Regions from separate parts of the Bradyrhizobium sp. STM 3566 genome, predicted to be linked through region 2. Evidence: predicted binding sites of a transcription regulator. Region 2 holds the regulator's gene; each other region holds the start of a gene.
The links. The regulator PhoB, encoded in region 2, activates phosphate uptake and scavenging genes when phosphate is short. The targets are predictions, from matches to a motif close to TGTCATNNANCTGTCAT.

Region 1 (6,679 bases), 170 kb from region 2:
ATCGACCGGCTCGGCCGGAATGACGGCGATGAAGCCGCTGATGGCATCCACGACGGGACGGATCACCGGAAGCGGCCGTGCCCTGCCGGCGAAGGCCGCACACGCAGCCATCAGCTCGGCTTCGGTCTTGCTTAAGGCCAGAGCCATGGGCGCCTTCAGCGTGGCATGAAAGCCGTATTTGCGGGGATCTGCGCTGATGTCACGCCAGTCCGGCGCAATTTGCAGCGCCTCGCGCGGGAAGGGCAGCTCGTCGCCGGTATAGGCATCGTAGCCGAGCAGCTCGGCGCCGAAGCGGGAGAGGGCGCTGTCGGCGCCTGCGGCAAAATAGACCGCGTAGCGGGGAAATCCTGTCATCGTCTCAGCATAGCGGTTTTACGCGGCGACGACAGCCTCGCGCGGCGCCGCCACGGCGGTGAGCAGCCGTGTCGCATCGGTGAGATGCACGAGCTTGCCGCCCGAGATCACCGCGATCAGCCGCGGCCGCAGCTTGACGCTGTCGTCGACGAGGAGAATGTCGGCGCGGCGTCCCTCCGCGAGGGTGCCGCGATCGGTGAGGCCGGTCGCGCGGGCAGGACTGGCGGAGACCAAATCCCAGGCCTGTACCAGCGGCACCACACCATCTGCCGCGAGCCGGAATGCGGCGAGCAGCTGTGCGGGATAATAATAGTCTGACGCCAGCACCGAGCAGAGCCCCTTGGCAATCATGTCGGATGCCCTGGTCCAGCCGGTGTGACTGCCGCCGCGCACGACGTTCGGCGCGCCATAGACGATGGCATCGCCGTGGCTGGCTGCCGCCCGCGCCGTCTCCTCGTTGATCGGAAACTCCGCGATTGTCGCGCCGAGCTCGCGAAACGCATGCCGCATCGCCGGCGTCGCATCATCGTGCGAGAGCATCCGCACCTCCGCCGCGCGGGCAGAAGCGGCCAGGCGCGACACCGAACCCGGCACCTCGTCGGCGCGCGAGATCACGCGCTCGACCAGAAGGTCGAATTCTTCGCTCGAAAGGCCGGTGCGCTCCACCATCCGGTTGCGCTTGCGCGGTTTGGCCATGTCGGCGACGGTGCCGTCCATGTGGTCGTTGAAGGCGAGCAGGTCGACCCGGCCTTCGGCGAGCCATTGGGCGATCTCGGCCTCCGCGTCGAGATTGTAGGTCTCGTGGCGCAGATGGAAGCGGGTGTCGGCGGCGAATTGCGGACGCTGCCGCTCGATCGCCTCCATCAGGCCGCGCGCATTGTCGGCGCAGCGCAGGCCCGGCTCCCACGAGCAGGTCGCGGCGTGAAACACGGTGGTGATGCCGTTGCTGATCGCCTGGCGGTCGCTGTCGGCGAGCGCGACGTCGATCGGAAAATCGACGCCGGCGCGCGGCATCATCTGTCGCTCGAAGGCATCGCCGTGCAGGTCGACGATGCCGGGCAGCAACAGCAGGTTACGTGCATCAATCGCCAGCCCCGCCCGGCCGCGAGAAGCGCCCACCTCCGCGATGTCTGTCCCGGACACGAGAAGTGAGGTTTCGATGAGCTCGGCGCCGATCAGGGCCCGGCCGCCTTCAAGGAATATGTCTGTCACGCGACTGCGCTTCGTTTGCTGGCAGGAGAATTGGTGAGAGAGCCCGCCCGTGCTTCGTATGCCGAAAGAAAATCTTCAATCCCGAGCTTGCGGAAATCGGGCAGCGCCTCGCGCAATTTGTCGTGATCCCAGTCCCACCAGGCGAGCTTCCCGAGGCGCCCCGCGATCTCCTCCGAGAACCGCCGCCGTACGATCCGCGCCGGATTGCCGGCGACGATGGTGTAGGCCGGCACGTCCTTGGTGACGATCGCGCCGGCTGCGATCACCGCGCCGGTACCAATGTTGCGGCCCGGCAGCACGATGGCGCCATGGCCGATCCAGACGTCGTGGCCGATATGAACGTGATGCTGGCGCCGCCAGTCGAAGAACTCGGCATCGTCGCCCTCGCCTTCGAAATAAGCGCTCGAACGATAGGTGAAATGCGCCTGCGTCGCGCGATGCATCGGATGGTTGCCGGGGTTGATGCGCGTCATCGCCGCGATCGAGCAGAACTTTCCGATCGTCGTGTAGGTGATCTGCGAATCGTTCACGACATAGGAGTAATCGCCCATCGCCACTTCATGCAGGATCGTGCGCGCGCCGACCTCGGTATAGGCGCCGAGCCTGGTCTCGTGCAGCTTGGCCGAGGGATCGATGGTCGGCTGAACCGAAAGGGCTTTCGCGGCCATGTTGCATCCGAGGTGCGAGGGCGGGCGTCTCTCTTCGAGCGGCTTGATGACGATATCATGACGCCGAGATGACAGCGGATGAGGTGTGTAGGATCGCCGCACCGCAACGGCGCTGTCACACAAGTGTTAAGCGCCGGCGTTAGCGGTTGGCCCAGCTACTCTGGAGTCCCTGCATGCTGGTGGTGGATGGTCTGACGTGTCGCTTCGGCGCAAAAGCCGCGGTGGATGACGCTTCGTTTCAAGTGTCCCCCGGCGGCTTCGTCGGTGTGATCGGGCGATCCGGCGCCGGCAAGTCGACATTGCTGCGGACCATCAACCGCCTGGTGACGCCGACCGGGGGCCGCATCCTGTTCGACGGCGTCGACGTCACCTTGCTGCGCGGCAAGGAGCTGCGGCAGTGGCGCGCGCGCTCGGCGATGATCTTCCAGCAGTTCAACCTGGTCGGCCGGCTCGATGTTCTGACCAACGTCCTGATGGGGCGGCTTGCGGCGATGCCCGCCTGGCGCTCGTTGTCGCAGGCCTGGCCCGAGCAGGACAAGGCGCTGGCGATGTCCGCGCTCGAGCAGTTCGACATTGCCTCGCTCGCCGCCCAGCGCGCCGACCAGCTCTCCGGCGGTCAGCAGCAGCGCGTCGCGATTGCCCGCGCGCTGGTGCAGCAGCCCGACATCATCCTCGCCGACGAGCCGATCGCCTCGCTCGATCCGCGCAACACCAAGATCGTCATGGATGCACTGCTGCGCATCAACAAGCATTTCGGCATCACCGTGCTCTGCAACCTGCATTCGCTCGATCTCGCCCGCACCTATTGCGACCGCCTGATCGGCATGGCCGCGGGCCGCGTGGTGTTCGATGGTGCGCCGTCCGCGCTGACCGATCACGTGGCGCGCGAGCTCTACGATCTCGAAGCCGCCGACGTCATGGGCGGCATGCCTGTACCGGCGCCCGGGGGCGTTCCGGCGCTCGGGACGGCCGCGGCGGCCTGAGCCTCGCCTGTTTAGTTCAAGTCTTTGCGTCAACCGACCTCAACCGATGAAGAGGATACCATGATCACTCGCAGACTGATCCTTGCCGGCGCCGCCGCGCTCGCGTTCACGGCGTCCGCCTCGGCGAACGACTGGAAGGCCAAATATCCCGAACTGACCTTTGCGGTCGTGCCGGCCGAGAACGCCTCCGGCGTCACCGAGCGCTGGACCCCGTTCGTGGAATACCTCTCGAAGCAGCTGGGCGTGAAGGTCACGCTGCGCATCGCCAACGACTACGCCGCTGTGATCGAAGGCCAGCGCGCCGGCAACATCCACATCGCGAGCTACGGCTCGGCCTCGTTCGCCCGCGCCCGCCTGACCGGCGTCAAGACCGACGCGTTCGCCAACGACATCAATGCCGACGGTTCGACCGGCTATTACTCGGTGTTCTTCGTCAAGGCGAGCAGCTCCTACAAGAAGGTCGATGATCTCAAGGGCAAGAACCTGGGCCTGGTCGACCCGAACTCGACCTCGGGCAACAACGTGCCGCGCTTCGAGCTCGACAAGATGGGCATCCACGATGCCGAGGGCTATTTCGGCAAGGTCGTCTTCACCGGCAGCCACGAGAATGCGATGCTCGCGCTGGCGCAAGGCACGGTCGACGTCGCCGCCAACCAGTGGACCAGCGACGACGATTCCACGCTGGCGCAGATGCTGACCAAGGGCATGCTGAAGAACGCCGACGGCTCGGCGATGAAGAAGGACGATTTCCGCATCATCCACAAGTCGGCGCCGATCATCAACGGTCCCTATGCCTACAATTCCGACCTGCCTGATGACGCCAAGGCCGCCATCGCCAAGGCTTTCTTCGACGCGCCGGCCAAGGACAAGGCCGCGTTCGATCGCCTGTCGGACGGCCAGAAGAAGGGCTTTCATCCCGCCACCACCAAGGACTGGGATGGCACGATCGAGCTGATCAAGTTCGTCGATGCGCTCCGCAAGAAGAAGGCGTCCTGAGTCATCGGGACGATGCACCCGAGCCGGGTCCTAGGACCCGGCTCTTTCTTTGACGGGACCTGTTTCGACCGATGACGACAGCGGTTTCGATCCTCCCCGAGCAGCAGCTTGCCGCGCTCAATGCCGCCTATCGCCAGGCGGTCTCGCGCAGGCGGCTCCGTCTCCTGTTGGGGGCCGCGGTCTTCGCCGCAGCGCTGGTGCTCGCCGCGATCGGCGCCGAAGTGAATTTGCATACCCTGTTCACCTATTTCGGCAATTTCGTCAGCTATTTCGACCGCATCCTCACGCTCGACAGCGGCCAGCGGGTCTGGACCGATGTCGGCGAGTGGTTCTGGGGCTGGCGCAAATGGCTGAAGATGCTGGGTGAGACCCTGCTCATCAGCTATGTCGGAACTCTGATCGGCGCGACATTGGCCTTCGCCCTCAACTTCTTCGCGGCCGAGAACACTTCGCCCGCGCCCTGGCTGCGCTTCGTCGTGCGGCGCCTGCTCGAATTCGCCCGCACAGTTCCCGGCATCGTGTTCGCGCTGGTGTTCGTGATTGCCTTCGGCCTGGGGCCAATGGCGGGCGTGCTGGCGATTGCAATCCACTCCACCGGCGCACTGGGAAAACTGTTCTCGGAGATCGTCGAGAATGCCGACATGAAGCCGGTGGAGGGCATTCGCTCGACAGGTGCGAGCTGGCTCTCCTGCATGCGTTTTGCGGTCGTACCGCAGGTGACGGCGGGCTATGCCAGCTATGCGCTGCTGCGCTTCGAGATCAACGTCCGCGAAGCCTCGGTGATGGGCTTCGTCGGCGCCGGCGGCATCGGCCAGGAGCTCGTCGTCGCCATCCGCAAGTTCTATTACTCCGACGTCAGCGCCATCCTGCTCACCATCGTCGTCACGGTCTTCATCATCGACATCACCACCGGCTGGCTGCGCGGCCGCCTGTTCGGCGAGGAGGCGCGGACGTGACGAAGCCGCAGCAGGTCGATATCGCGCAAATTCGCGCGCGCTACCCTGACGTGTTCGACCGGCCCGCCTCGGCGCGGCTCGCCACGCCGGCGATGATCGTCGCGGCGTTGGCGATCCTCGCTTACGGCCTCGTCGATCTCGATTTCTCGCCGTCGCGCTTCTTCGCCGGCCTCAGCCAGCTCGGCTGGATCAGCCTGATGATGATCCCGCCGGATCCCGGCTCTTCGCTGCCGGTCTATCTGAAGGCGCTGGGCGAGACGCTGTCGATCGCGCTGCTCGGCACCACGCTCGCCGCGGTCTTCGCGCTTCCAATCAGCCTGCTCGCGGCGCGCAACGTCGTGCCGTCGAACATCCTGCGCTTTCCCGTCCGCCGCTTCCTGGATTCGATCCGCGGCGTCGACACGTTGATCTGGGCGCTGGTGTGGATCAACGTGGTCGGGCTCGGCCCGTTCGCCGGCGTGCTCGCGATCGCCGTGTCGGATTTCGGTGCGTTCGGAAAGCTGTTCTCGGAGGCGATCGAGGGCGCCGACCAGAGGCAGGTCGAAGGCATCCGCGCCTCCGGCGGCAGCGCGCTGCACGAGATCCGCTTCGGCCTGTTGCCGCAGGTCCTGCCCGTCATCGCCGGCCAGGTGCTCTACTTCATCGAATCCAACACCCGCTCGGCCACCATCATCGGCATCGTCGGCGCCGGCGGCATCGGCCTCCAGCTCGCCGAGCAGATTCGCGTGCTGGAGTGGCAGAAAGTGTCGTTCCTGATCCTGATGATCCTGGTCGCCGTCGCCGCAATCGATTTCATCTCGGGCAAGCTGCGGTTTGCCATCATCGGCCGGCGGGCGGTGGCGTAGGCGGCTCTCTTCCTTCCTTGTGGGAGAAGGTGGCGCGAAGCGCCGGATGAGGGGTACGTGTCCTCAGTGCCGTAGGGTGGTCAACGCGTAGCGTGCCCACCGCTTCTGATGATCGAGAAAGATCGTGGGCACTCCCACAAGGGGAGAGGGGAAGAGGCCTACGACTCCACCAGAAACTCGACCCGCTCCGCGGCAAAGCGCGAATGCTTCGTCACCAGCGGCTTGCCCGTGAGATCGTGGTCGGTGGCATCGACTACCAGGATCGGCCGTCCCAGCGCAAGATCGAGTCTTGCGGCGTCGGTCGCGTCGACGATGCCGGCGGTGATCCGGGTCGCGCCGCGGCGATAATCGCGGATGCCGTAATGCGCGAGCAATTTCGTCATCGAGCGCGTCGCCGCGAACACGGCGCCCGCGTCCGGAAACAGCTCGGCCGACAGCCAGGTCGTGGACACGCAGATCGGCGTACGGTCGGCGAGGCGGATCGCCTCGATCCGCACCAGGGGCGCGCCGGTCTTCAATCCCAGCTCCCGCGCGAGCTCGCGCGTCGCGACGTCATCGGTCGCCTCGATCAGCCGGCCATGCGGCTCGCGTCCGCCCGCGCCGACGATCTCTGAGAAGCGCGTGCGCGAGCGCAGGGGATAGGCGAGCTTCTGTGCCTCGACATA
Region 2 (6,679 bases):
TACACGATCGCGATCGTCACCCACAACATGCAGCAGGCGGCGCGCGTCTCCGACAAGACGGCCTTCATGTATCTCGGCGAGTTGATCGAGTTCGACGACACCAGCAAGATATTCACGTCGCCGAGCGACCGGCGCACGCAGGATTACATTACCGGCCGGTTCGGCTGAGGAGACGGAACATGGGTTCTGAACATACCGCAAAGGCCTTCGACACCGACCTCCAGGAGCTCACCCGCCTGGTCGCCGAGATGGGCGGCATCGCCGAGCGCATGATCGTCGATTCCGTCGACGCGCTGATCCGCCGCGACGTCACGCTCGGGCAGCGCGTCGTCACCACCGATGCCGAGCTCGACGCGCTGCAGAAACGCATCGAGGAGCGTGCCGTGCTCACCATCGCCCGCCGCCAGCCGATGGCGGTGGATCTGCGCGAGATCGTCGGCGCCATGCGCGTCGCGACCGATCTGGAGCGCATCGGCGACCTCGCCAAGAACATGGGCAAGCGCGTCGCCGCGCTGGAGACGGATTTCCATCCGCTCAAGCTGTTCCGCGGCCTGGAACACATGACCGATCTCGTGCAGCAGCAGGTCAAGTCGGTGCTGGACGCCTATGCCGCGCACGATCTGCCGGCGGCGATGGCGGTGTGGAAGGGCGACGAGGAGGTCGACGCCATCTGCACCTCGCTGTTCCGCGAACTCCTCACCTATATGATGGAGGACCCGCGCAACATCTCGTTCTGCATCCACCTGATGTTCTGCGCCAAGAACATCGAGCGGATCGGCGATCACGCCACCAACATCGCCGAGACCGTGTTCTACATGATCGAGGGCCAGGCGATCACCGACAAGCGGCCGAAGGGCGACATGACGACCTTCGCCACGACGGTGCCGAATACCTAAGGGAGCGACGACAACATGGGCGCACGCATTATGGTGGTTGAGGACGAGGAAGCTCTCACCGAGCTTCTCCGCTACAACCTCGAAGGCGACGGCTATGACGTCGAGACGGTGATGCGCGGCGATGACGCCGACACCCGCCTCAAGGAGCACATTCCCGATCTGATCGTGCTCGACTGGATGCTGCCGGGCCTGTCAGGCATCGAGCTGTGCCGGCGGCTTCGTACCCGTCCCGAGACCAAGCAGCTGCCGATCATCATGCTCACGGCGCGCGGCGAGGAAAGCGAGCGGGTGCGTGGACTTGCGACCGGTGCCGACGACTACATCGTCAAGCCGTTCTCGGTGCCGGAGCTGCTCGCGCGCGTGAAGGGCCTCTTGCGGCGCGCGAGCCCCGAGCGGCTCGCCACCGTGCTCGCCTATGGCGATATCGAGCTCGATCGCGACAAGCGCCGCGTAGCGCGTTCGGGCCGGCCGATCGATCTCGGCCCGACCGAATATCGCCTCTTGGAGTTCTTCCTGGAGCATCCCGGCCGCGTGTTCTCGCGCGAGCAGCTGCTCGACAGTGTCTGGGGCCGCGACATCTACATCGACGAGCGCACCGTCGACGTCCATATCGGCCGCCTGCGCAAGCTGCTCAATCTCGGCCGCGAGCAGGACCCGATCCGCACCGTTCGCGGCGCCGGCTATGCGCTGGACGATCGTTTCGCGAAGGCAGAGCAGACGTAGGGTTTGCTGGCGTTGCTTTAGCGGGCTGCTGCCATAGCCTCAGTGTCGTCCCGGACAGGCGCGCGCAGATTCGGGACCCATAACGACAGGACGTGATTGTTTTGCGAAAGGGTAACTCGGAGTCCCCGTAACCACGTCTTGCGGTGGCTATTGGTCCCGGATCTGCGCGCGCTTGTGGCGCGCTTGCCGGGACGACTTCGGGTATGTTGAGCCGTCAGCGTGTGACGGCGCCGTCGTTGCAATCAGCTAGATCAACAAACTCACCGCGTGCCCGGCTTCGCCGGCGCGCGGCGACGATCCGCTGTGGGTTGATAGGCCACGCGCGAATGCTGTGCGCAGTAGGGCAGGCCGGAGAGCGCCTTGCCGCCGCAGAAGAAGAAATCCGGGCTCGAGGGATCGCCGACCGGCCAGTGGCAGGTCGCCTCGTTCAATTCCAGCAGCGACAGCCGCTGGCTCATCGGCACCACGTTGTCGTAGGTGACAGGTTCGGCCTCCACCTCGACCTCGAAGGCCTGCGCCAGCGCGGTGTTGCCGCGTGCGACGGGGCGGGTCACCCGCATCATGTGCTGCGCGGGCCGCGCCTTGCGCGGCCGGGGCGCTGCCGATGAAGGGCTCTTGGCGCGGCCGGACAGACCGAGCCGATGCACTTTGCCGATCACGGCATTGCGGGTCACATTGCCGAGCTCCGCCGCGATCTGGCTGGCCGAAAGTCCGGCCTCCCAGAGCTTTTTCAGCTGCTCGACGCGATCATCGGACCAGGTCAAAACCGTCATTGCACCCTTTCCCTCGCTGCGCGCCTGCCAACCTCTGGCCTTCGCAGCGAATGCCTAAAGCCTTGAAAAACCCGTGCCGCCCGAATCCCTTAAGGCTCGCCGGGCGCGCTCAAGGACGCCCGAACGTTTACGCCGGTACATGAGGACTCTTGGGATCAGAACCGCTGCACGAGATGTCGTATCTGACAGTCCAAACGCTACAATATGGCGTGACTCCCGCGCAAGAGTCCGCCGACTCGCTTCCACATGTTCCGTGGTGAAAACCCCGCAAAATCGGCACCGCAAGACTACGGATTCAGCGTTTCGCGAGGCTTTCCGGGCGGCATTGACACCCGTCTTGCCAGGCATAAGATAGTCTCACGTGCCGCCCTTAAAAGGCGGCACGTTTCGTTTTCCGGGGCCGGTTGATGGTGCGTTGCGCAATGCACGTCTCACACCGTCCGCAACATTCAAGTGACGTCATGACTGACAGCGCCGCGCCGCATTTGCTTCCCGTTTTCGCCAGGGCCGACCTCGGTTTCGAGCGCGGCGAAGGCTGCTGGCTGATCGCGGCCAATGGCGACCGCTATCTCGATTTCACCTCGGGCGTGGCGGTGAATGCGCTCGGCCATGTCCATCCCGCGCTGGTCAAGGCGTTGCAGGAGCAGGCGACGAAGCTCTGGCACATGTCGAACCTGTTCCAGAGCCCGGACGGCGAGAAGCTCGCGGCGCGTCTGTGCAAGGAAAGCTTCGCGGACTTCGTGTTCTTCTGCAATTCCGGCGCCGAGGCACTGGAAGGCGTGATCAAGCTGGTGCGCCATCATCACTTCTCCGAGGGACATCCGGATCGCTACCGCATCATCACCTTCGAGGGCGCCTTCCACGGCCGCACGCTGGCGACGCTCGCCGCCACCGGATCTGCAAAATATCTCGAGGGCTTCGGTCCGCCGATGGACGGGTTCGACCAAGTGCCACATGGCGACCTCGACGCCGTGAGGAAGGCGATCGGCCCGCACACCGCCGGCATCCTGATCGAGCCGATCCAGGGCGAGGGTGGCGTTCGTTCTGCGCCTCCCGGCTTCCTGAAGGCGCTGCGCGAGCTCTGCAACGAGCACGGCATATTGCTCGCCTTCGATGAGGTGCAGACCGGCATGGGCCGCACCGGCGATCTCTTCGCCTATCGGCGCACCGGCGTCACGCCCGACGTGATGTCGCTCGCCAAGGCGCTCGGCGGCGGCTTCCCGATCGGCGCGGTGCTGGCGACCGCGGAGGCGGCCGCTGGCATGGGGCCCGGCTCGCACGGCTCGACCTTCGGCGGCAATCCGCTCGCGATCTCGGCTGCGAACGCCGTGCTCGACGTCATGCTCAAGCCCGGCTTCTTCGATCACGTGCAGAAGATGTCGCTGCTGCTCAAGCAGAAGCTCGCCTCCGTGATCGACCGTCATCCCGATGTCGTCAGCGAGGTGCGTGGCGAGGGCCTCCTGATCGGCATCAAGGCCGTGGTGCCCTCGGGCGATCTCGTCGCGGCGCTGCGCGGCCAAAAACTGCTCACGGTCGGGGCTGGCGACAATGTCGTGCGCTTCCTGCCACCCTTGATCGTCACCGAGGCGGAGATCGAGGACAGCGTCGGACGGTTGGAGCGCGCCTGCGCTGCGATCTCGTCCAGTCAGACCAAGCGGGTGGCAAGTTGATGAGCAAGTCGCCGAAGCACTTTCTGGATATCAACGAGCTGCCGCTGTCGGAGCTCAAGAGCATGCTCGCCGCCTCTTCCGCCATGAAGGCGAAGCAGAAGGCGCATCAGCCGGTGAGACCGCTCGAAGGCAAGACGCTGGCGATGATTTTCGAGCGTCCCTCGACCCGCACCCGCGTCTCGTTCGACGTCGGCATGCGCCAGCTCGGCGGCGAGGCGATCATGCTCACCGGCGCCGAGATGCAGCTCGGCCGCGGCGAGACCATCGCCGACACCGCGCGCGTGCTGTCGCGCTATGTCGACGCCATCATGATCCGCATCCTCAATCACGATGCGCTGCTGGAGCTTGCGGCCAACGCCACCGTGCCCGTCATCAACGGCCTGACGCGGCGCTCGCATCCGTGCCAGGTGATGGCCGACCTCATGACTTATGAGGAGCATCGCGGCCCGATCGAGGGCAAGACCGTGGCCTGGACCGGCGACGACAACAACGTGCTGGCGTCCTGGGCCCATGCCGCCGAGCGTTTCAAATTCCAGCTCAACGTCGCAACGCCTCCGGAGCTCGCGCCGAAAAAGGCGATGCGCGACTGGATCAAGGCGACTGGCGCGCCGATCGTGCTCGGCAACGATCCGGAAGCCGCGGTGCGCGGCGCCGATTGCGTCGTCACCGACACCTGGGTGTCGATGGGCGACAAGGAGGGTGAGCACCGCCACAACGTTCTCAAGCCCTACCAGGTCAATGCCAAGCTGATGTCGCTCGCCAAGCCCGACGCGCTGTTCATGCACTGCCTGCCCGCCCATCGCGGCGAGGAGGTCACCGACGAGGTGATCGATGGCCCGCAATCGGTCGTGTTCGACGAGGCCGAAAACCGCCTGCACGCCCAGAAAGGCATTCTGGCCTGGTGCTTCGACGCGGTGAAGTAGCGGGGGTTGGCGTTTCGCCGGCCGCAAATACTATTCGTCGTCCCGGACAAGCGCAGCGCCCGACGACGCGCAGCGTTGTCTAGAGCGGAGCCCCGATCCGCGAGGACTCGGAGTTCTCGGCTCGCGCTATCATCCAATCCTCTGGTTATGGATGCCGGATCTGCGCTTGCGCTTGCCCGGGACGACACTGAGTTTGGGGCTCTTCACCCCCCTTCCATTTCCCACTCTCTGACCCCAGATAAAGCGCCATGGTTTCCCAATCCCCTGACATGAAAACCGGGCCTGAAGGCCCGGTTCGCGCACCATCGGCGGTTCCAATCGACGACGCCGTGCTGCCTTACGAGGTCGACGCGCTCGACGTGCGCGGGCGTCTGGTGCGGCTTGGTCCGACGCTGGACGACATTCTCACCAAGCACGACTATCCGGCGCCGGTCGGCAAGCTGCTCGGCGAGGCCATCGTGCTGACGACGCTGCTCGGCTCGGCGCTCAAATTCGAGGGCCGCTTCATTCTTCAGGCCCAGACCGACGGCCCGGTGTCGTTCCTGGTGGTGGACTACAAGTCGCCGGACCATCTGCGCGCCTATGCCCGCTTCGATGCCTCGCGCTTGGGCACGGCGAAGGATTCCGGCGCGCTGCTCGGCCGCGGCCATCTCGCCATGACCATCGACCAGGGCCCCGACATGAGTCGTTACCAGGGGTTGGTCGCGCTCGACGGCGGCAGCCTCGAAGACGCTGCCCACGAATATTTCCTGCGTTCCGAGCAGATCCCGACGCGCGTGCGTCTCGCGGTCGGCGAGGAGTGGCGCAGTAGCGACGGCGGCAAGCATCGCTGGCGCGCCGGCGGCATGCTGATGCAGTTTCTGCCCAAGGCGCCGGAGCGCGCACGTCAGGCCGATCTGCATCCCGGCGATGCGCCCGAAGGCACCGAGGCGCACAGCGTCACTGAGGACGACGCTTGGGTCGAGGCGCGCTCGCTGATCGAGACCGTCGAGGACGTCGAGCTGATCGATCCCGAGCTCTCGGGCGAGCGGCTGCTGTTCCGCCTCTTCCACGAGCGCGGCGTGCGCGTGTTCAATCCGCAGGTTCTCGATGCGCGGTGCTCCTGCTCGCGCGATGCTGTCGCCTCGATGCTCAAGAGCTTCTCGCCCGACGACCGCGCCGCCATGGTCAAGGACGACAAGGTCGTCGTCACCTGCGAGTTCTGCTCGTCGGTGTACCAGTTCACGCCGCACGAGGCGGGCGTGGGGGGCGCGTAGACGGCGTCCGTAGCCCGTAGCCTGTGTCGCCCTCTGTCAATCCCGTCACGCAAAGATATTCCGCTTTACCGAAATTCGGAATTGGCGTATGTATCGCCCATCCCGGCTCATTCTCGAGGGGCGATCATGAGGTCGTCATTGTCGCGAGCCGGGCTTGCGGTGGACGCAGCAGCGTCGTGTACGAGATGTCAAGGGCAGGGCGGATTGCTCTCCGTGAGCCCGAGGCTTCGTGCGGACGAGCGGCGCTGTCAGGTTCGTCGCGTCAGCATTTCGGTGGCAACGTGCACAACGCCGTCGAACCCTGTGGCGCCAACGAACCGTGCGTACGGCAAAACCGTGTGGTCCTGGCCGTCGTTGCTACGGTCAAGCTCTTGCGGAGGCGGCAGTCGCGTCAACCGGCGCGGTGCTGGTGAATTCCGCGAGCGCGAGGGAGGCCAG
Region 3 (6,679 bases), 380 kb from region 2:
GGCGGCCGCGACGGCCATGCCGCCACCCTCGACGGCGCGCTCGACGTCAAGCTCACCACGCCGAAGGAGCTCGGCGGCGGGGGCGGCGCCGGCAACAATCCCGAGCAGCTGTTCGCTGCCGGCTATGCCGCCTGTTTCATCGGCGCGATGAAATTCGTGGCCTCGCAGGGCGGCCCCAAGGTTCCCGCCGACGCCTCCGTCACCTCGACCGTCGGCATCGGCCCGCGCTCCGAAGGCGGCTTCGGCCTCGACATCGATCTCGCCGTCTCGCTGCCGGGCCTTGCCCGCGCGGAGGCCGAGGCGCTGGTCGCGAAAGCGCACCAGGTGTGCCCGTACTCCAATGCCACGCGCGGCAATGTCGACGTTCGCCTGACGGTCGTCTGATCGAAAGGGCGGATGGGCTGGCCCGGGATCCCCTCGGGCCGGCCGCTTCCGTTGATTTCCCACATCGCGGGATTGCGCGGCGGCGGTGCATGCGGCCCTACGTGCGGCGCCATTGCGGGCGCAAAAAAACCTCGCTAGGCCTGTGATCAAACGTCGATACAGGAGAAGCGAAGGCATGACTGAAGCGGCAACGGGTGCCATGAGCGGACTGCGCGTCATCGATCTCACGCGCGTGCTCGGAGGTCCCTACTGCACCCAGATCCTCGCCGACCACGGCGCCGACGTCATCAAGGTCGAGCCGCCCGCGGGCGACGAGGTGCGCGAATGGGGCCCTCCCTTCCATGAGGAAGACGCGGCCTATTTCGTCGGCATCAACCGCAACAAGCGCTCGATCGGCCTCGACCTCGCCTCCGAGGGCGGCCGCGTCGTGCTGCTGAAGATGCTGGAGACGGCCGACGTCCTGATCGAGAATTTCAAGCCGGGCACACTGGAGAAATGGGGCATCGGCAACGAGGTGTTGCGCGAAAGATTTCCGCGCCTCGTGCATTGCCGGATCTGCGGCTTCGGTGCCGACGGCCCGCGTGGCGGCAATCCGGGCTATGACGCCATCGTCCAGGCCATGACCGGCATGATCGCGGCGACCGGATCGCCCGAGAGCGGGCCGATGCGGATCGGCGTGCCCTTGGTCGACATCACCACGGGACTTTATGCGGCGATCGGCATCCTGATGGCGCTGTCGGAGCGGCAGCGTTCGGGCAAGGGCCAGTTCCTGGAGACGACGCTGTACGAGACCGGGCTTGCCATCATGCATCCGCACACCGCGAATTATTTCATGCATGGCAAGCCGCCTGGTCTCACCGGCAACGAGCATCCCAACCTCGTGCCTTACGCGATCTTCCCTACCAAGACCGACGACATCTTCATCGGCGTCGGCAATGACGGCACCTTCCGCAAGCTGGCGAAAGAGATCGGCAAACCCGAGCTCGGCACCGACCCGCGCTTTGCCCGCAACAAGGACCGCATCGCCAATCGCGAGGCGCTGCGCGCCGAGCTTGCCGCAGTGTTCAGTCAGCACGAGGCCGAGCCGCTGTGCAATCGCCTGCTCGCGGCCGGCCTGCCCGCAGGTCCGGTGCAGAAGATCGATCAGGCGTTGACGAATCCGCACACGATCTACCGCGGCGATATCATCGAGAAGGACTGGTACAAGGGCGTGGCCTCGCCGATCCGGCTCGACCGCAGCAAGCCGAGCCTGCGGCGCGTGCCGCCGAAATTCAGCCAGCACGCCGCGGAGGTGCTGGGTGAGTTCGGCTACTCCAAGGCCGAGATCGACGCGATGGTCGAGAAGGGCACCGTTTGCGGTCCCGAGCGCAAGCGCTAGCGACCACCTCCTCCGTCAACGAATGATGCCGCAGTGCGGCGCGGGCACGATAATGCACCGCGAACGGACGAGGCTGCCCGATCCGTCTTCGCCTATTTGACGACTTCCCATTTGGCAGCGCTTGCTGCTTTCGTTTCTCCCGCTTACACAGTCATGTGAACGTCATATGGCGCTGCTAGCGCAAGCGCTTCTTTAGTGACGGGCAAGGGAGGTTTTCTTGATGGCTCTTCGACATATTGGCGCGGCTGCTGCTGTTGCACTCACGGTTGGTCTCGGCTCCTCGCCGGCACTCGCCGTGACCGAAATCCAGTGGTGGCACGCGATGACCGGCGCCAACAACGACGTCATCGTCAAGCTCGCCAACGATTTCAACGCCGCGCAGAGCGACTACAAGGTGATCCCGACCTACAAGGGCAACTACGCCGACACGATGAACGCCGGCATCGCCGCGTTCCGCGCCGGCAACGCGCCGCACATCATGCAGGTGTTCGAGGTCGGCACCGCCACCATGATGGCCGCGACCGGCGCCGTGAAGCCGGTGTACAAGCTGATGGCCGAGACCGGCGAGAAGTTCGATCCGAAGGCCTATCTGCCCGCGATCACCGGCTATTACTCGACCTCGAAGGGCGAGATGCTGTCCTTCCCCTTCAACTCGTCGTCGACGGTGATGTGGGTCAACCTCGATGAGCTGAAAAAGGCCAATGTCGCGATTCCGAAGACCTGGCCCGAAGTGTTCGACGCCGCCAAGAAGCTGAAGGCGGCCGGCCACGCCACCTGCGGCTTTTCCAACTCCTGGGTCACCTGGGTCAATCTCGAGCAACTCTCCGCCTGGCACAACGTGCCGTTGTCGACGAAGGCCAACGGGCTCGACGGCTTCGACACCGTGCTGGAGTTCAACGGACCTCTCCAGGTCAAGCATCTCGAAAACCTGGTCGAGCTCCAGAAGGACAAGACCTACGACTATGCCGGCCGCACCAACACCGGCGAGGGCCGCTTCACGTCGGGCGAATGCCCGCTCTACCTGACCTCGTCGGCGTTCTTCGGCAACGTCAAGGCGCAGGCCAAGTTCGCCTTCACCGCGGTGCCGATGCCCTATTATCCCGACGTCAAGGGCGCGCCGCAGAACTCGATCATCGGCGGTGCCTCGCTCTGGGTGATGGGCGGCAAGTCGGCTGACGAATACAAGGGCGTCGCAAAATTCCTGACCTTCCTCTCGGATACCGATCGCCAGGTCTACATCCACAAGGCTTCGGGCTATCTGCCGATCACCAAGGCGGCGTATGAGAAGGCGAAGGCGGAAGGCTTCTACAAGGACCAGCCGTATCTGGAGACGCCGCTGCTCGAGCTGACCAACAAGGAGCCGACCGAGAATTCGCGCGGCCTGCGCCTCGGCAACATGGTGCAGCTCCGTGACGTCTGGGCGGAAGAGATCGAGCAGGCGCTGGCGGGCAAGAAGACCGCCAAGCAGGCGCTGGATGCGGCCGTCGAGCGCGGCAACACCATGCTGCGCCAGTTCGAAAAGACCGCCGTGAAGTAAGGCGACGAGCGGCAGGCCGGTCAACCCGGCCTGCCGCCCCCCGCGGGCATCATGCAAAAGCAAGCCATTTTCCAATCCAAGCTATTGCCTTATGCGCTGGTTGCGCCGCAGCTCGCGATCGTCCTGATTTTCTTCTACTGGCCGGCCTTGCAGGCGCTGATCCAGTCCTTCCTGCTCCAGGACGCCTTCGGCCTGTCGAGCAGCTTCGTCTGGTTCGACAACTATCTCGAGCTGTTCAGGGAGCGCGCCTATTTCGAGGCGATCGTCCGCACCTTCTTCTTCTCGTTCGCCATCGCGGTGTCGTCGCTGTCGTTTGCGCTGCTGCTCGCCGTGATGGCGGACAAGCCGCTGCGCGGCTCGCTGCTCTACCGGACGCTGCTGATCTGGCCCTATGCGGTGGCGCCGCCGGTCGTCGGCGTGCTCTGGATCTTCATGCTGCATCCCTCGCTCGGCGTGCTCTCGCGGTATTTGCGCGCCCTCGGCATCGACTGGAATCCGCTGCTCGACGGCGACCAGGCCGCAGCGCTGATCATCCTCGCCGCCGCCTGGAAGCAGATCTCCTACAACTTCCTGTTCTTCCTCGCCGGCCTGCAGAGCATCCCGAGAAGCGTGCTCGAGGCTGCCGCGATCGACGGCGCGCGCCCGATGCGCAGGTTCTGGACCGTGACCTTCCCGCTGCTGTCGCCGACCATCTTCTTCCTCTTGGTCGTCAACATCGTCTACGCCTTCTTCGACACGTTCGGCATCATCGACACCATGACCCGCGGCGGTCCCGGCAAGTCGACGGAAACGCTGGTCTACAAGGTCTATTCCGACGGCCTGCTCGGCGGCAATCTCGGCAGCTCGGCGGCGCAGTCGGTGATCCTGATGATCATGGTGATCGTGCTGACGGGCATCCAGTTCCGCTTCGTCGAACGCAAGGTGACCTACTGATGGTCGAGGAAGAAGGCTTTCGGCGCTACGTCGCGCATGTCATCCTCTGGATCGGGATCGCGATCGTCGCCTTCCCCGTCTACATCGCGATCGTCGCCTCGACCCAGGACAACGCGCTGATCGCGAACGGGCAGATGTCGCTGCTGCCCGGCGGCCACTTCTTCGAGACTTACTATCAGACCATCTTCGTCGGCACGAGCGGCTCGACCCGCGAGCCCGTCGGCAACATGATGCTGAACTCGCTGATAACGGCGCTGCTGATCGCGGTCGGCAAGATCGCGATCTCGATCATCTCGGCCTATGCGATCGTGTATTTCCGCTTCCCGTTCCGGATGCCGATCTTCTGGCTCATCTTCATCACGTTGATGCTGCCGGTCGAGGTGCGCATCTATCCGACCTACAAGATCGTCGCCGATCTGCATATGCTCGACAGCTATGCCGGCCTGTCGCTGCCGCTGATCGCATCGGCCACCGCGACGCTGCTGTTCCGCCAGTTCTTCATGACGGTGCCGGACGAATTGCTGGAGGCCTCGCGCATCGACGGCGCAGGTCCCTTGCGCTTCTTCTGGGATACGCTGCTGCCGCTGTCGCGCACCAACATGGCCGCGCTGTTCGTGATCCTGTTCATCCTCGGCTGGAATCAATATCTCTGGCCGCTCTTGATCACCACGCGCGACGACATGCAGACGATCCAGATCGGCATCCGCAAGATGATCACCACCACCGACGCGCTGACCGAATGGCCGATCGTGATGGCAACCGCCGTGCTCGCCATGCTGCCGCCGGTGTTCGTCGTCGTCGTGATGCAGAAGCTATTCGTGCGCGGCCTCGTCGAGACGGAGAAGTAGAGATTTATGGCTAACGTCACCCTGCGCAACGTCCGCAAGACCTACACCGGCGGCTTCGAGGCCATCAAAGGCGTCAACGTCGATGTCGGCGACGGACAGTTCTGCGTGCTGGTCGGACCAAGCGGCTGCGGCAAGTCCACGCTGCTGCGCATGGTCGCAGGGCTCGAGACCGTCACCGGCGGCGAGATCGACATCGGCGGGCGCGTCGTCAACCAGATCGAGCCCGCCGACCGCGACATCGCGATGGTGTTCCAGAACTACGCGCTCTATCCGCATATGAGCGTGTACAACAACATGGCCTATGGCTTGCGCAACCGCGGCATGGCGGAAGCCGAGATCAAGACGCGCGTCGAGGAAGCCGCGCGCGTGCTCGAATTGTCCGCCATGCTGGAGCGCAAGCCGCGCCAGCTCTCCGGCGGCCAGCGCCAGCGCGTCGCCATGGGCCGCGCCATCGTGCGCCAGCCGAAAGTGTTTCTGTTCGACGAGCCGCTCTCCAACCTCGATGCCAAGCTGCGCATCGCGATGCGGGTCGAGATCCGCAAATTGCAGCGCCGGCTCAACACGACGTCGATCTACGTCACCCACGACCAGCTCGAGGCGATGACGCTCGCCGACATTCTCGTCGTGATGAACGGCGGCCAGGTCGAGCAGGTCGGCAACCCGCTGGCGATCTACGAGAAGCCGGCGACCACCTTCGTCGCCTCCTTCATCGGCGCGCCGCCGATGAATCTGATGTCGACCCGGCCCGAGGAGATCCGGTCGCAGCTCGCCGGCAGTGCTGCGGCCGACGCCGGCATCCTCGGCATCCGCCCGGAGGATTTCGTCATCACCGACGAGACGCCCGCCGGCGGCGTCGCCCTGCCGCTCACCGTGGAGGCGATCGAGCGCGTCGGCGCCGAAACCTTCGTCTACGGCTCGCGCCAGCAGGAAGACCAGCGCGTCGCCGCCACGCCAGGCGAACTGCCGCCCGGCGAAGTCATCGTCCGCATTCCCGGAACCGAAGCCCCCGCCATCGGCGCGAAAATCCGCGTCGCGGCGGTGCAGAGCAAGCTGCATTTGTTCAGCGGCGACGGGCGGAAGCGGATCGAGGCCTGACGGGTTCCGAAAGGAGTCCGATCAAAACCGTGAAAACAACCCCATGCACAGTAGAAGGGGCTTTGTTTTCGTTGGGGAAATTCGGCGGCAGATTCGTCATGCCCGGGCTTGTCACGGGCATCCACATTCTTGGTGCCGCGAGGAAGGTCGTGGATGGCCGCGACGAGCCCGGCCATGACGCCTAATGCGATGCTCTGGGCCTGACGATGGTGGCGTCGGCCCATCCACAGGCCCCGGCTACGTCCTTGAACCCACACATGGATATGCCCATATTGCTGACCAAGGGGTGCCTTGACGGGCCCTGAAACACCAAAGTCGCTTCTGCGAGGACTTTGTAAACTATGTCTCGTGTTCCAACGCTCTCCAGTCCCTTCCTGCTGGGCTTCGACGAGATCGAGCGCGTGCTCGACCGCGTCGTCAAAGGCGCCGACGGCTACCCTCCCTACAATATCGAGAGGTGTGACCGCACGGACGGCCAGCCCGAGCGTTTGCGCATCACGCTGG

Region 1: phnC (phosphonate ABC transporter ATP-binding protein) is a predicted target of PhoB. The motif match lies at 2,292-2,308, and genes of this name have one in related genera.
Region 3: ugpB (sn-glycerol-3-phosphate ABC transporter substrate-binding protein UgpB) is a predicted target of PhoB. The motif match lies at 1,912-1,928, and genes of this name have one in related genera.

The regions. Positions count from the first base shown of each region.
Region 1 covers NZ_CP120692.1:7,395,645-7,402,323, reverse strand. Annotated here, with positions in the region: gene P6U27_RS35175 (DUF1045 domain-containing protein) at 1-354, opposite strand, end outside; gene P6U27_RS35170 (alpha-D-ribose 1-methylphosphonate 5-triphosphate diphosphatase) at 373-1,566, opposite strand; gene P6U27_RS35165 (chloramphenicol acetyltransferase) at 1,563-2,234, opposite strand; gene phnC (phosphonate ABC transporter ATP-binding protein) at 2,408-3,217, shown strand; gene phnD (phosphonate ABC transporter substrate-binding protein) at 3,278-4,213, shown strand; gene phnE (phosphonate ABC transporter, permease protein PhnE) at 4,285-5,169, shown strand; gene phnE (phosphonate ABC transporter, permease protein PhnE) at 5,166-6,014, shown strand; gene phnF (phosphonate metabolism transcriptional regulator PhnF) at 6,173-6,679, opposite strand, start outside.
Region 2 covers NZ_CP120692.1:7,561,812-7,568,490, reverse strand. Annotated here, with positions in the region: gene pstB (phosphate ABC transporter ATP-binding protein PstB) at 1-168, shown strand, start outside; gene phoU (phosphate signaling complex protein PhoU) at 180-896, shown strand; gene phoB (phosphate regulon transcriptional regulator PhoB) at 912-1,619, shown strand; gene P6U27_RS35970 (GcrA family cell cycle regulator) at 1,880-2,392, opposite strand; gene P6U27_RS35965 (aspartate aminotransferase family protein) at 2,854-4,062, shown strand; gene argF (ornithine carbamoyltransferase) at 4,062-4,985, shown strand; gene P6U27_RS35955 (Hsp33 family molecular chaperone) at 5,234-6,241, shown strand.
Region 3 covers NZ_CP120692.1:99,433-106,111, forward strand. Annotated here, with positions in the region: gene P6U27_RS00445 (organic hydroperoxide resistance protein) at 1-384, shown strand, start outside; gene P6U27_RS00450 (CaiB/BaiF CoA-transferase family protein) at 560-1,762, shown strand; gene ugpB (sn-glycerol-3-phosphate ABC transporter substrate-binding protein UgpB) at 1,983-3,299, shown strand; gene ugpA (sn-glycerol-3-phosphate ABC transporter permease UgpA) at 3,351-4,232, shown strand; gene ugpE (sn-glycerol-3-phosphate ABC transporter permease UgpE) at 4,232-5,080, shown strand; gene P6U27_RS00470 (sn-glycerol-3-phosphate import ATP-binding protein UgpC) at 5,087-6,175, shown strand; gene P6U27_RS00475 (Hsp20 family protein) at 6,517-6,679, shown strand, end outside.